3 regions of the Anaerobacillus sp. ABD4_527 genome follow, and region 2 is predicted to be linked to each of the others. Evidence: a T-box and tRNA genes for the amino acid it is inferred to sense, from the RefSeq annotation. Region 2 holds a T-box; the other regions hold tRNA genes.
What was found. The T-box of region 2 lies ahead of argS (arginine--tRNA ligase). A T-box ahead of a tRNA ligase gene usually reads a tRNA of that ligase, here a tRNA-Arg.

Region 1 (5,384 bases), on a different contig from region 2:
GTGCTAGAGATCTCCTTGAGGATTTAGGTATTATGGACAATGCGTTCATGTTTACAAGAAGCATTTCAAGTGATTTTACGAAAAAGGCTTGTTGCAAACGAGCATACTTGAAAGGAGCCTTTCTCGCAGGGGGATCGATCAATCACCCTGAAACTTCTTATCACTTAGAAATATTCTCGATGTATGAGGAGCATACGGATTCATTGTGTAAGCTTATGAATCAGTTCGATCTTAATGCAAAAATGCTCGAGCGTAAAAAAGGATACATCGTTTATATTAAAGAGGGCGAGAAAATTACAGAGTTTTTAAGTGTAGTAGGCGCTCACAAGGCATTGCTTTATTTTGAGGATGTTCGCATCATGAAAGATATGAGAAACTCTGTTAATCGGATCGTAAATTGTGAAACAGCTAATCTAAATAAAACAGTTGGTGCTGCATTCCGACAGGTTGAAAACATTCGCTTTATACAAAATGAAGTTGGGTTAGATATCCTACCTGATAAATTGAGAGAAATTGCTGAACTTCGAGTGAAGCATCAGGATGTTACCCTTAAGGAACTTGGAGAGATGTTGACTGGTGGTGCGATCAGTAAGTCGGGAATCAACCACAGGCTTCGAAAGATCGATCAGTTAGCTGAAAAGCTCCGTGCAGGAAAGCCAATAACATAAGCAGAAATAAGAGCCTGCGCAAGTAGTGCGGGCTTGATTTTCTACTATTCTAGGCCTTGAGAACATAGCGTTGGGACGTTTAGAAGTCTTAATAAATGGAATGCTGTTGGTAAGTACGTAGCAAATCTATAACAAACACATATACTTATTTTTTTCATCAATAAAGATAGCGCTTTCTTATAAATAAAGGAGGAATGGAAAAGTGGTTCAAAAAGAAGTAGTCGTAACGTTGGATACAGGATTACAAGCAAGACCTGCAGCACTTTTTGTTCAAGAGGCAAATCGATTTAATTCAGATATTTTTCTAGAAAAAGACGGTAAAAAGGTAAATGCGAAGAGTATCATGGGAATCATGAGCCTTGCGGTGGGCTCTGGCTCTTCTGTTGTCTTAACAGTAGATGGAAACGACGAAGAAGATGCTGTTTCATCTCTTGTGGACTTCATTCAAAAAGAAGACTAAAGAAAAAAGGTTGCCATCAGGGCAACCTTTCAGCTTGTCGGGAAACCTATGTACATATTCGGTTCTCCCAACGCCGTAGTCGATTGCACGCTTTCCGCGGACGAACGTCCAAGCCCGAGGTGAAACCCACACCCCGGTCTCGGCCGCCCGTTCTACCGCAGGAGTCCGCGATCGTCTCTCCTACTTTGAAGAGAATAAATCCAAAAAAACACTCCGTCTCAATGGTTTAACAGACGAACATGGGACTTCTGTTCCATTTACCAATCAACGTTTATTGAAAATGGAATTCATCGTAACATCGAGACTTTCTCTACAATCAAAAAGGTTGCCATCACGGCAACCTTTTTTTATTTATGCTTTTTTCTCCATAACTTCGTCGATCAAGCCGTATTCTTTTGCTTCAAGAGCTTCCATGAAACGGTCACGATCCGTATCGCGTTCGATCGTATCGAGAGGCTGACCAGTACGCTCTGCAAGAATTTTGTTGAGCTTTTCGCGCATTTGAATGATACGCTTCGCATGAATTTCGATATCAGAAGCCTGACCTTGTGTACCACCGAGTGGTTGGTGAATCATGACTTCACTATTTGGAAGTGCATAACGTTTACCAGGCTCACCAGCCGCTAGTAGGAACGCTCCCATTGAAGCAGCCATTCCGATACAGATTGTAGATACTTTCGGTTTAATGAACTGCATTGTATCATAGATTGCCATTCCAGCTGTGATTGATCCACCTGGACTATTAATATAAAGAGAGATATCTTTATCTGGATCTTCTGCAGCTAGGAAAAGAAGCTGAGCTACAACTGCGTTCGATACGTTGTCGTCGATTGCAGTTCCAAGCATGATAATGCGGTCCTTGAGAAGACGAGAGTAGATGTCATATGCTCTTTCACCGCGGTTTGTTTGTTCGATAACCGTTGGAATTAATACCATAATAAAATTCCTCCCTTTTATTCATTCAAATATGTAGTTCTGTAGGTTCATCATACCGAAAAGGTCAATATAGGTCAAATAAAGTGCTGTTCTTTTTGACTATTAATTTTTTCGCCAGCACATGGATGGTTCTACATATCTCCATTTTCCCCGCTGACAACCGTTTTAAACAGAACGAATCTGTCTTTTTTTAAATCGGTGATCGTTTAAAAAGTAACCCGCAATTCTTCTTTCAACAAGGTTTCTAATTTGGACGGACGTGTACCGATACGTTTGGTTGTATCCACGGCAATAGACAGTATAGATGACGATATCTTCCTTTGTATCCTGAACTGAAGTTTTGATGTGTTGCTTATGAAGGACTGATTTTGCTTCTTTTAAATCTGTGGAAGCGAGAGTGAAAGCTTGATTGATCAGTTCCAAATAAGGGCGTGGAAGCTTCATCTTAGAACGATGAACCCATGCAGCATCGAGCTCCAGTACCTTTTTAACATAAGGAAGCAATAAATAATCCCGAACAGCACTTGCTTCCTCTTTACTTAATCGGAACATGATCTTCACCGCCTGTAAGAACGTATGTTTGGTTTTACAATACTATGAGACGAATGAGACGTCAAGAACCCCATTCTATAAAGGGGAAGACGCAAAAAAACCCTTTTCGGAATGAAAAGGGGTTGTAATTATGTAGTTGGCGCGCCCGGAGGGATTCGAACCCCCGACAGACGTGGTACCGGAAACCACCGCTCTATCCTACTGAGCTACGGGCGCATATTAAACGACGATAAACCCTCGCCAGCACTGCGTTTACATAACGCTAACCTTTTCAGCAGTTGGGACGGTGTACCGGAAAAAGACCCGGTGCTAGCCGTTTATTGCGGACATATTAACGTCGCAGTGACACGCTCAATTATACGATAGAGTGGTAGTCGTTGCAACCGGTATTTATAGGCTTCGTATCAGAATATGAAGAACGAACAACTGCGCCAAATGTTCTATAACCACGCCGGAGGAGTTGCGCGTGACGTTGAAGCACGTCCGAAGTTTTATTCCGGAGGTCTTCCGTCGCAAGCTATGACGCCTCCACCGATGCACAACGAGATCGTTATACGCGCGCTGATGAACGTAATGATCTTGACGGAGGCGCAGCAGGGACAATTGTTCCGTTTGCTTTCGTCCTACACTCCGGCAGGCAACGGCGGAGGGATGAACGAAACGGACGTCGATCGCCTCATCACCGCGCTACAACCTGCGGGCGACAAGCCGGTAAACGTTACAGGCGGACATCAAAGGTATGTTCCGGTTTGTAGAAGAACGCGGCGGCAAGGAAACGGACATGAATTCGTATTTTAACGGAAGGAGGTAACGCCATCGAAGCCGCTTGATAATTTCCCCATTTAATACGCGAAACGGAACGATGCTCGACATGGCGGACGACTTCGGCGTCCTTACGCATAGCTTTCGCGTGAGCGCGCCACTGCCGTCGATACAGTCGGAGCAGGTCGACGGTCAGGACGGGTTATGTACGACGGATGAGCAAGACGTGTTTTATATGGAATCTGTGTGACAAATCGAACTGGCATTGCTTTTTTTGACATATTTTTTGAAAATATTTGAAGGAGTTACCAACTCTCTTGTTGAATAGAGTCATCAGATGAGTTGGGAGGAATAATAGTGGAATATATTTTGAAGCTTAATAGAAGGCTTACTGATGAAATGGTTTTGGACCTTGAAAAAGAAAACATTCGTTTAGACTATGTTTTTGAACATTTTCCATTAGTTTGTGTTAATATGAATCATGTTAGTCAAGTTCAGAAATTGGACTTCGTGCATGAAGTTGATTTGAATGATATGTATGAAGTACAAAATTTCAGCACATTCCCAAATATAAGAGTCAATAAATTAAAGGCGCAGTCATACACTGGCAGTAACACTTCTGTTGCTATCATCGACAGCGGCATGACACCCATAAGTGGTGTGGACATCAATTCCCATGAAGTTTGTTCGAAATCTACAAACTCGAACGATGCTATGATAGATGGCGAACTACACGGGACTGTTGTAGGTGCTGTTGTTAAAAACATTGCTCCGTGGACCAATATAATAAATGTCAAAGTTGCTGATGATAATGGCAATATTGACAAAAAGTCTATATTAAAAGCCCTGGAATTTGTTTATACTAATAAAATCTACATTGCTAATATGTCGCTTGGTAAAAAAGGTACTTGTGATGATAAGTGTCTTGTTTGTCAAACTGTAAACCAGTTAAGAAAAGAGGGGTTCATGGTTGTTGCCTCAATCGGCAACTGGGGAGAAAAGGGAAAAGGGATTACTGCTTGTCCTGGAAACGCAAAGAATGCGTACACAGTAGGCGCGGTAGACGTGAATAAAAAACTAGCCCCATATAGTAGCACTGCCTTAGATGGAGTATCCAAACCAGACATACTAGCCCCTGGAATGTGCAATGTAGATGGAAAACAATACTATGGGACTTCGTTTGCTGCACCTGTTATCAGTGGTGTAATTGCTGCTTTATCTCAGAAGTTTGACTGTGAGTATATAGTGGAAACTATAAATGAGACTGCTCATGATCTTGGATTACCTAAAAACGAGCAGGGCAATGGGCTAATTAGTATTGAAGGTATACTAGGAGGGATTAGTAATGAAGGAAATGTTAGTGAAGCTTGAGAGTAAAAGTGTGTTAATGGATCTGAAACAGTTCGGAGATGTTGAAACAGTATCATCCATTTTTAACGTTTACTCGATCACAATTCCTGATGAAACAATAGAAACTTTGAAGAAAATGAATGGAGTATTAACTGTAGAAGAAGAAGAATTCTATGAAGTGCAGTAAATATGAGGTCAATGAGACCTCATATTTATTTTGCATTATATGTGGCGAGTAACAGCATCCGCCTTTCAATCCTGCGTCATTTTCGTACTTATACATACGTTTTCGAATCAAATCATCGTTGAGTGAATCGCCAGAGTTATTGACGAATACAGTCTTAATGCTAGCTCCGAAAAACTCTTGCGTTTCCTTTATGAGTTGCGTTAACTCAGACGCCACTTTTGGCGGCAACGGAACCGCGCGATTCTTCTGTTTTTAATTTTTGCTCCCCCGTAACATAACGACACCATTATCGAAGTCAATATCACCGATTTCCAGCGCATAACTTCATTAATACTCATCCCCATTTTGAGCATCAATCATAGGGCAGTAATCTCGATAACCACCAAATGACGTCTTATCTATCTGGGCAAACAATCGTTAAAGTTGATCGTCAGTTAGCGCTCCGACCGTTTGCTCGTCCGTCTTTGTT
Region 2 (5,384 bases):
GAAGCTTTGCTACATACTACAACTATCCATAAAAATAAGGAGGCTGTATTTATGCTGACAACCAATCAACTTCGTTCATTCAAACAAATCATCAAAAACCGATTAGCAGAAATTGCAGAACAAGAAAGAACTGAACAAGACGATTTTGGTCTATCGCAAGCCTTTGTTCAAGAATCCACCGGTGAACTTTCAAATTATGATAACCATCCTGGTGATACTGGAACAGAATTATTCGAACGGGAAAAGGATTTGTCATTAGATGAACATTTAAAACAAGAAAAAGCAGAACTAAACCTTGCCTTACAAAGAATTAACCAAGGTAAGTATGGTGTTTGTCAGGAATGTGGAAAAGAAATTGCTACTGAACGGCTACTCGCCATGCCAACAGCAACAACTTGCGTCGACCACTCACCTTCTGCTCAAACTTCCCACAATAGACCTGCAGAAGAGTCTGCACATCCGTTTGGGAAATATGATAACGATAACCGTGATGCGAATTTCTTCGACTCTGAAGATTCCTGGCAACGGGCTGCTAGTTATGGAACATCAGAAACCCCGTCAGATTTCATCGATCCAAAAAAAGACTACGACAATATGTATGTCGAAGCAGACGAACCATATGGGTATGTTGAAGAGATCGAGACGTTTCTTACATCTGATATAGATGGGAAACCAACTGGTGTTATGCCGAATGAATCTCATGAACGATACGAAGAGACGATCGATGAATATGAACAAAATATGTTTGATGGAACAGTTGAGGATACAGATTACACGGGATATTAAAAAAACGCAGATCCACTTAATGGGTCTGCGTTTTCTTGATAAAGCCTGAACCATGTTGTTACATTTCTTGCGGCGCATGAATTCCGAGTAATCGAAGACCTTCTGTTAACACGATTGAAACAGATGCCACTAAGTCCAGTCTACCTTGTTTCATGCTTTCTTCATCAAGTATTCTTACATGGCTATAATATTTATTGAAAGAACGAGAGAGATCGATCACGTATTTAGCAACGATCGATGGGTCAAAATCACGTGCTGCTCTTTGAACCGTTTCAGGAAAAGCATTGAGTAACATCACGATTGGCCACGCCTTCTCATCATCTACTCCAGAGACATCTCCCTTGGTGTATTGTCCCTTTCTTAAGATCGAGCATGCCCTTGCATTCGTATATTGTACGTACGGACCTGTCTCTCCTTCAACTCTCAACATGCTTTCTAGAGAAAAATCGATATCGTTTCGACGGTCATTTTTCAAATCGTGGAATAATACAGCTCCTACACCAACTTGTTTAGCAATAACATCTTTATTTAGTAGAGATGGATTTTTCGTTTCGATATTACCTTTCGCTAGCTGAATAGCCTCTTCAAGCACTTCTTCTAGGAGAACAACTTTTCCTTTACGCGTAGACATTTTTTTGCCATCCTTCAACATCATACCGAATGAGATATGATGCATGCTTTCTGCGAAATCAAAGTCTAGCTTCTTCAATACCTCTATCAGTTGTTTAAAGTGCAAGCTTTGTTCATTTCCTACTACGTATAAAGATTGACTGAATCCATATGTTTCATAGCGGTATAACGCTGCTGCTAAATCACGCGTAGCATATAACGTTGCTCCATCTTTTTTCTTAATCAAACATGGAGGAAGGTTGTCGTCATCCATTTCTACAACTAGCGCTCCTTCTGACTCTTTGAGCAACTCTTTGTCAGATAGAAGCTGAACAACGCGGTCCATCTTATCGTTATAAAATGCTTCCCCGTTCGTTGAGTCGAAGGAAATATCCATCAATTCATAGATACGATTAAACTCTTTTAGTGATTCTTCTCTAAACCACTCCCATAACTTAACGGCCTGCTCATCTCCATCTTCTAAGCGCTTAAACCATCTTCTTCCTTCATCTTCAAGAGTGGCGTCTTTCTCAGCTTCTTCGTGAAACTTAATGTATAGAGCGAGAAGTTCTTTAATCGTATTCTGACGAACCTTTTCTTCGTCACCCCACTTCAAGTAAGCTGCGATCAGCTTACCGAACTGAGTTCCCCAATCTCCCAGGTGATTGATTCGGATCGGATCATATCCTATTTTCTCAAGTAATAGAGCGAGGGAATTTCCAATAACTGTTGAGCGTAAGTGCCCCATTGAAAAGGGCTTCGCTATATTAGGAGAAGACATGTCGATTGGAACTTTTCCATTATTGCCATGATTACTCTTTCCGAACTCACTTCCACTTTCTAACACATCACGAATGATTTCTGATGAAGCCTGTCTTTTTTTCAAATACATATTAAGATAGGCCCCTACAGCCTCACATCTTTCAAACGAAGGATGTTCTAGTTTTTGCGCTAACTCTGATGCGATCTGTTGTGGAGAACGTCTCATGATTTTAGCGAGATCAAAGCATGGAAATGCAAAATCCCCATAGCTTTCTTGACTTGGTTTTTCGATTCGGTTGATAATGGTCTCGTACTCTACCTTATTTTCAATCACATGATAAAGCTCATTTGCAAATACGTCTTTAAAGTTCAATTTAAAATCCTCCTTCATATACAAAAAAACCCCGCCTCTAATCATTGATTAGAGACGGAGTAATCCGCGGTACCACTCTTATTGCCTGGTTACGACCAGTGCCAACTTTATTCCATAACGGGGAAACCGACCATTCCTACTAATCATTCAGAACAGTATCTTGAAAGTCCGGTTCATGCTTGCCTAGGCTCCAGGCTCACACCATCCCCGGATCGCTTTTCCCTTCACAAACACTACTCTCTTTCGCATAGACATTGTTATATTACTAATCAGTATAGCTAAATCACACAAAAAATCAAACCATTTTTTGCTCGTTAGCCTGAGTGCTGTTCCTGAGGTTGCTCTTGACGTTCTCCATCGGCTAAACCTTCTTCATAAGCTTCCCGATAAATAGAGGTCATGTACATGTAAATAAGCTGTCTTACTTTAGGTTCAACGTTGACGACTTCTAAATGTTTCATGCATCGATCTACAGCGAGCTTTTCCTTTTGAGTGTTTCTTATCGTCATCGTAAGAACCACCTTCCGATTTAGTAACTTTATTATACATTACTTAAACAATAAGAGTACATACATTCGACAAAACCTATCAAAACATCAATGAAAATGATCCAAAAGGACAGCAAACCCGAACGTTCATCTGAGTCTTTTTGCATATATCTCGTTTGTTCAACTTATTTTCACCATACAACTATTGAACAATTGGTATACAAAAAAGTAGAACGAGAATGTTACTCTCGTTCTACTTTTTCCATCTCTTCAATAACAGGTTCCTTTGAACCATGCCATGCATAAGCAACGTTGTAAAGTTCACCTTCGACTACTAAATTCCAAGTCATCTCATCTTCTACAACAAGCTTTTTGGCATCACCTTCACCCTCAGGCTGTACAAAGACATAGTACTCGTGGTGATGACTTTCCTTACTAACGATTTCGCCTCGTTCAATGTGCTCTTCATGAACATACGTATACTTCCCCAACAAAAGAGCTCCCACGATTACGATTAAACTTCCTATTATGAGATTCGTTACTTTTTTTCGCTCCATAATTCCTCCATTAGTAAAAACGACATACGCTTATCATTAAGTTACCACAAAATCGTGTGCGATAACAAAATAGAACTTGTATGTTTAACTCATTTTCTACCAGGGTATCGATTTACTATAAGCCGATATTTACTACAAGGAGGAATAGCATCATGGCTAAGAACTCTCAATATCAACCAATTCACGAAAAAGGTTTTCAATTAAGTGATGCACAGGAAGTTGCATATGCAAAGGAATTTAAAAAGGCGGACATCGCAGGTGGCGTTCGAAAGCCTAAAGTAAAACGAGCGAAAAGTGAAAATCCAGATTTATTAAAATAAGAACAACAAATGAGTCATGCAGCTGCATGACTCATTTTTTATTGACGTTTATCGCTCTTCTTTTATGATCGCATCATACCCTTTCTCTCTTAATTCAGTACAAAGTGTTAGTGCTCGTTTCTTCTCTTGAAATGCACCAGCTTGCACGACATAGATCGACTGCGTCCTTTTAACAACGGCAAGCGCAACAGACTCTGCAAGTTTCAGGCGAAGCGTACGTAGTTTCGCTATGTCCTCAATTGAATCTAGAAAGCCATATTCCACAATAAGCGTTTCAACTGATCCAGTGAGGCGATGCATGAAGTAATAATCACGATCGTCTTTTCCTTTTCGTGAAAATACTCGCCTGAGAGGCATTCCCGCTGACGTAAGAGCATGTCCAGCTGCTTTTGCAAGCTTACCATCTGAATAAATGGAATGGATCACTTCAGCGCCTTTCCCCCCACCAGCATTGAAATGATTGCTAATACAAATTGACCCACCACACCGTTTGACGAGATTCGTTCGCTCTATAGGCGTCAACCCTTTATCGGAGGTTCTAGTCAGCACCGTTTGAATGCCAAGATTATTTAAGAACGATTGCTGATGCAACGACACTTCTAACGTCCAATCCTTTTCCCTTATCCCTCCTGCACATGCACCTGGATCCGTACCTCCATGACCCGCATCAATGATGATCATTATCTTTCACTCCCCATTAATATAATAACTTCCTACTATATATCGAAAAGAAAAAGGAAAAAGGGGCACCTAAATGAAATTAATTACAAATACCTGCAACTTTATGTAGGGGCTACCGTCTTAATAAGAAAAAGGATTGTTAAAGGGCTGATAACATGAGAAAGATCGACCTTAACTTAATAAAGAAAAGTGATATTACCTCCTATACCACTGTCCAGAAAACGCAGTTAATCGAACAGTTGATGTCACAATTTGGCGAGTCGATCCTGCGACTTTCTTATACATATGTGAAGGATTGGGGCAAAGCTGAGGACATTGTACAGGAAGTGTTTTTAACATGCTTCTTAAAAATTGATACATATCGTGGAGAAGCTTCTCTAAAAAATTGGCTATACCGCATTGCGGTGAATCGTTGCCATGATTACGTTCGTAGCTGGTCCTTTAAACATATCGTTCCGAGCACAATGTTGAAGTTAATAAAATCTCATGATTCTTCTCCTGAATTACTAATTGTACAAAACGAAGAAGCGTTGAAGTTGCGCAACGAAATTCTGAAACTCCCTATTAAATACCGTGAATCGTTTATTCTTTTTTATCATGAAGATTTATCGATTAAAGAAATTAGTGACCTCCTGGATACAAAAGAAGCAACGATTAAATCTCGTCTACATCGGGCCCGACGCCTGCTTGAAACAAGACTGGGTGGAGAAAGTGAGTGAACGACTAGATGGAAACAAAAGATATGAGAAAAAAAGTAAAAAACGTTATGTTTCAGAAACAACATTTTACTGAAGCAAAGAAAGAAAAA
Region 3 (5,384 bases), on a different contig from region 2:
GAAACTAGACTATGAACTAGAAATAGCTTGTGTCATAGGCAAAAAAGGTAGAAATATAAAAGCGAGTGAAGCAAGCGACTATCTATTCGGCTACATGATCATGAACGATTGGAGTGCGCGGGACATACAAGCGAAAGAGATGAAAGTAGGGCTCGGGCCTGCAAAAGGGAAGGATTTTGCAACTTCTTTCGGACCTTATCTTGTTACGCCGGATGAAATACCGCTGCACGGCGAACTCGACCTTAAGATGGAAGCTTATGTGAACGGTGAACGTTATTCCGTGGGAAATGTGAAAGACATGCACTATTCATTTGGGGAATTGATCGAACGAGCGTCGAAAGATGTCACGCTATATCCAGGGGAAGTAATCGGATCGGGTACCGTGGGCAGCGGTTGTATCCTTGAGCAAACCGGACGTGATTGGTTGAAGGCTGGTGATCGAGTGGAACTCTCTATTACTCATCTCGGCAGCCTAATCAATGTTGTTGGAGAGGAGGAATAAGAGTGGCTTTTTACCAGAAGATGGGAGAACTTCCTCATAAGAGACACACGATGTTTAAGAAAGAGGATGGATCCCTTTATAGAGAACAGGTGATGGGGACAAAAGGATTCTCAGGCATTCAGTCCATCCTCTACCATCATCATTTTCCTACAGCGGTAAAGGAAGCGAATTATTTAAAAGATGCTTTACCAGAGTATGAGAAGCAGGATGCATTGAGGCATCGTCATTTCCGTACAGCAGCATACGACAAAAAGGGGGATGCTGTTGTCGATAGGTGTTATTTCCTGGGGAATGAGGATGTTTTGATTGGAGTTGTGAATCCCGCGGAATCGATGAAGTACTTTTACCGAAACAGTGATGGAGATGAGCTTTTCTTTGTTCATCATGGTACTGGTAAGATTGAAACGATGTTTGGTGAGATCACCTATGAGCCGGGCGATTACGTGTTGATTCCCATCGGAACGATTTATCGTGTCTTCCCGAACGATGAGAATCGCTGGTTAGTGATCGAGGCCACGAGTGCGATCACAACCCCTAGACGCTACCGGAATGAATACGGTCAGTTGATGGAACATAGCCCTTTCTGCGAGAGAGATATCAGTGGGCCTGAGCGCCTGAATACGTATGATGAGAAGGGTGAGTTTGAGGTCGTTACAAAAGCACGTGGCAGCTTGCATCGACATGTGTTCGACCATCATCCGTTGGATGTCGTTGGATGGGATGGCTACCTTTATCCATGGAAGTTCAATATCCGTGACTTTGAACCGATAACGGGTCGTATTCATCAGCCGCCTCCGGTTCATCAAACGTTCGAGGGACATAACTTCGTTGTATGTTCATTCGTGCCAAGATTATATGATTATCATCCAGAGTCGATACCAGCACCTTACTTTCATAGTAACGTCGACAGTGATGAAGTGCTTTATTATGTAGAGGGAAACTTTATGAGTCGTAAAGGGATCGAAGAGGCTTCGATTACCTTGCATCCATCTGGTATTCCTCATGGCCCGCATCCAGGTAAGATCGAAGGAAGCATCGGCAAAAAAGAAACGCTCGAGCTTGCTGTCATGATCGACACGTTCCGACCGCTCAAGACGATTGAGCAGGCGAAGGATTATGAAGATCAAGCTTACATGAAAAGCTGGGTTACCGAGTAAACGATCAATTGGGGGAAACGAACGGAAGGCGCGGCTAGAATAATAGCCGCGCTATTACTTTTCATACATTGCCTTTTATTGTATAATAAAATCCATTCGGCCCCGTAGCTCAGGGGATAGAGCAACGGTTTCCTAAACCGCAGGTCGGAGGTTCGATTCCTCTCGGGGCCGCCATTCTTTTAATAACATACATAATTCTAGTAACACGCGAACAAAAATATGTTCGCGTGTTTTTTTATATACAGAGTTCAAAAAAACAGGCTAGGTCAACTAGGGACAAGGATGGAATTTAAGAGCACATATAGGCCTATCCACCACGACATTTACCCTTTCTATGCATAAACCTATAGGAAGTGAATATTAAGGAGGAAGAATCGTGTCATTTCCGGACCAAAATCAATATACATCCGTGCCTTTGGGATCAGGTTTTTATTTTGATGTGTTCAATGATGAAAATCCAGCAGCAGTAGATTTAGTCGGTGATACATCAAACCCATCGTTCGCCATCGCGTATGATGATACAAATGTCTACTTTCGTTTACGTTTAAACGATGACCCGCGTAATAATAAGGAAACAGGCTTTAAAAATTTTTCGTGGGGTGTTTTGTTTAATACTGGAGGACCAGCTGGAACCTACCAGTGGCTTTTAGCTGTAGATGGGCTAAGTGGAGAGCTTGTTCTCATTGAAAACACAAAACAGGAAGTTAACTCATGGAATGATCCAGCTGAAGGTATCAATGGTAGAGGAGAGCCCAATTACTCCCAACCGATTATAAACTTTGATATCGCGAGGGTTACGCCTGCTGACACAACGTTTGGTGGGAATAACAACGTCTTTCTGGACTTTTTTATACCAGCCAATATTTTATTCGATTTTCTGAACATAACTGAAAACACACCACTGCAACTTGTATCGTTCACTTCGACGAATGCAAACAACTACAATAAGGACTCTTTGAGGATTTCTGAAGGTTTTCAGTTCACGGATGCTTTTTCTGATCCGATCTCAGCAGAGGATAGTAACGTAAAAGCAAAACTAGATCTTCAAAAAATACTAGTGAGTGGTCCTACTACAGTTGGGGCAGGAGATGAAGCAGCTTATACTGCTAGATTAATTGTAGAAAACACAGGCAAAAGCAAAGCGAAAACTGTTAAATTGCAAGATGTGATCGAGTTTGATTTAGTTAGTGGATTTTCAATTATTAGTAGTTCTACAGGTAAACCGTTTTATAACGAGCGCACAAACACACTTGGCTGGGAGATAGGGATTCTACCACCTGGAGAAACAGCAATCCTGGATTTTGAAGTGAGTGGATATTTTACAACGGATGGAGAACGTGTTCTTGAAAGAGCAAGAGCGATAGGGACGGATGGTAACACAGGTAAAAGAATATTATCCGATACGGTTACCACGGTTATTACTGTAACAAGTACCGGAGGAGTTACCGGAATTGTTAAAAACCACACAACGGGTCTTCCATTAGCGGACGTTGTTGTGGAATTAAAAGATGGTGCAACAACGATCGCGGTAACAACAACGAACGACAGGGGAGAATATTCTATTAATGAGATTTCCCCAGGTTCGTATACGATTGAATACTCGAAACCAGATTTTATTACGAATATCCAGACGGTACAGATCAATTCTGGAGCCATTACAAGAAAAGATGTTTTTCTAACGGAGCTCCAAGGAGCCGTAGAAGGAACTGTTACAAATGGAAGTGGCGGGGCAATTGCGAACGCTACTGTTTTACTCGTCGATTCAGCTGGTAATGTTATTGATGAAGGTACCACGAATGCGAGCGGGGAATATAACTTCCCATCGGTAAAGACAGGATCTTACACGGTTGTTGCTAGCGCTTCAGGGTTTCAGTCGGCTGAACAAGGCGTAATGGTAAAAGGCGGTCAAACGTCGACTGCAAACTTTGTCCTAAAACCGAATCCAGGAACTATACAGGGAACTGTCACAAATGAAGCAGGTGACCCACTGAGCGGTGCGTTAGTGGAGGTATTGAATTCTGCAGGAACGACAATCGCTAGAGTGTCCACCGATGCTTCTGGTAATTATGTTATCGATGACTTGGCACCAGGGGATTATAAGTTACGAGTAAGTAAAGATCTTTATCGAACGTCCGTTGTTGGGTTTAATCTTGATGCTGGAGAAACAAAGAACGTGAACGTAGAGCTAATTGCAAACCCCGGGGCACTAGAGGGAATTGTATCTGACTCTGCAACATCTGATCCGCTTCCTGGTACAACCGTTCAAGTAGTTGACGCTCGCGGTGTTACAGTAGCATCCACTATCACTGCTGTTGATGGTTCCTATAGTTTTTCTAATCTTGCTCCTGGACAATACAGTGTGACGTTTATAAGCGATGGTTACGGATCGAAGACTGTTGGAACAAAAGTACGATCAAACGTAACGACACAACTTAACGTAAGTCTCAATCAACTAGTAGGCGGAATTGCAGGTCAGGTAACAGATAACGATGGGAATGTCCTTACTGGAGCAATCGTAGAAGCATTCTTCAACAATGTTCACGTTGCGACTGTTACAACGGATAACAATGGTTTGTATGAAATCAATAATCTTAGTCCAGGATTTTATACGGTCACTGTCTCCAAGATGGGATATTCTACGGAAACGGTTGGTGCATCTGTTGTTGAGAATGAAGTGACTCGGGCAAATGCAACTCTTATTCCTAATCCAGGAACGCTAGAAGGGATTGTGCAATCTAGCGGTGATCCGATTTCTGGAGCTGTCATCACCGTTCGCGATGATCGCACGGAAGCTATTATTACCCAAGTCATCACAGATGATCAGGGCAGATACACTGCACTAGGATTGGCACCAGGACCTTACACCATTACTGCGTCAGCTGAAGACTTTCAAAGTCAATTTAAAGGTGCGACGATCGTTTCAGACCAAACGACTACTGTAAACTTCTCATTAGAGCCAAACCCTTCAAGTGTTTCAGGCACAATCATAAACGCAGATACTGGCCTTCCGATCACTGGTTCTACGATTGAAGTGCAGATCTTTGATGCAGCTGGAACGTTAGTAACAACTGCATTTACCAATTTTAATGGAGAATACGAAGTAACGGATCTTCCACCAGGAATTTATAGAATCACTGCGCATGCAGCTGATTTTCAATTGAACTCAGCGACTGCTTCACTATTACCTGGAGCATTGACGGTAGTAGATATTGAACTTACGCCTGCACCGGGTAATATTGTCGGCACAGTAACAGATAGTGATGGAAACCCACTTAGTAATGTATCTGTCAGAATCATTGATGATCGGGGACTTTTAGTAGGAACGATTTTAACTGATTCAAATGGAAGTTATGTATTTGATGGATTAGCACCAGGAAATTATACCGTTACAGCAATCGCTTCTGGCTTTCAGTCCTCTTCTACGGGGGCTATCGTAGAACCTAATGAAACAACAATCGTGAACCAAAGTTTAGAGAGTAACCCAGGCAGCATTTCAGGGACGGTATCTCCTGTCGTTGAAGGCACCACGGTTACGCTAAGAACATCAGATGACCTTTTTGTCGCAACAACACTCCTAAATGAGGCTGGAGAATTTAGTTTCAGTAACCTCGTTCCGGGAGAATATATTGTTTCCGCCACTGCGCCGAATTATCGTGTATCTACAGCGGGTGCCACGGTTGTCGCAGATCAAATAACGTCTGTTGATTTAACGATGCAGCCTAATC

Region 1: it encodes a tRNA-Arg, which carries the amino acid that the T-box ahead of argS (arginine--tRNA ligase) is inferred to sense. The anticodon was not compared.
Region 3: it encodes a tRNA-Arg, which carries the amino acid that the T-box ahead of argS (arginine--tRNA ligase) is inferred to sense. The anticodon was not compared.

Annotation. Positions count from the first base shown of each region.
Region 1 covers NZ_JBSWXZ010000001.1:1,837,101-1,842,484, reverse strand. Annotated here, with positions in the region: gene whiA (DNA-binding protein WhiA) at 1-668, shown strand, start outside; gene ACXAHI_RS09605 (HPr family phosphocarrier protein) at 871-1,128, shown strand; gene clpP (ATP-dependent Clp endopeptidase proteolytic subunit ClpP) at 1,480-2,064, opposite strand; gene ACXAHI_RS09595 (YhjD family protein) at 2,230-2,616, opposite strand; tRNA gene ACXAHI_RS09590 (tRNA-Arg) at 2,754-2,832, opposite strand; gene ACXAHI_RS09585 (hypothetical protein) at 3,028-3,414, shown strand; gene ACXAHI_RS09580 (S8 family serine peptidase) at 3,736-4,749, shown strand; gene ACXAHI_RS09575 (protease inhibitor I9 family protein) at 4,724-4,915, shown strand.
Region 2 covers NZ_JBSWXZ010000003.1:10,736-16,119, forward strand. Annotated here, with positions in the region: gene ACXAHI_RS17055 (TraR/DksA C4-type zinc finger protein) at 52-786, shown strand; gene argS (arginine--tRNA ligase) at 845-2,530, opposite strand; T-box leader at 2,578-2,788, opposite strand; gene ACXAHI_RS17065 (hypothetical protein) at 2,845-3,039, opposite strand; gene ACXAHI_RS17070 (hypothetical protein) at 3,261-3,575, opposite strand; gene ACXAHI_RS17075 (YfhE family protein) at 3,728-3,895, shown strand; gene ACXAHI_RS17080 (N-acetylmuramoyl-L-alanine amidase) at 3,944-4,576, opposite strand; gene ACXAHI_RS17085 (sigma-70 family RNA polymerase sigma factor) at 4,732-5,295, shown strand; gene ACXAHI_RS17090 (hypothetical protein) at 5,319-5,384, shown strand, end outside.
Region 3 covers NZ_JBSWXZ010000011.1:11,449-16,832, reverse strand. Annotated here, with positions in the region: gene ACXAHI_RS20860 (fumarylacetoacetate hydrolase family protein) at 1-502, shown strand, start outside; gene ACXAHI_RS20855 (homogentisate 1,2-dioxygenase) at 523-1,659, shown strand; tRNA gene ACXAHI_RS20850 (tRNA-Arg) at 1,758-1,833, shown strand; gene ACXAHI_RS20845 (carboxypeptidase regulatory-like domain-containing protein) at 2,036-5,384, shown strand, end outside.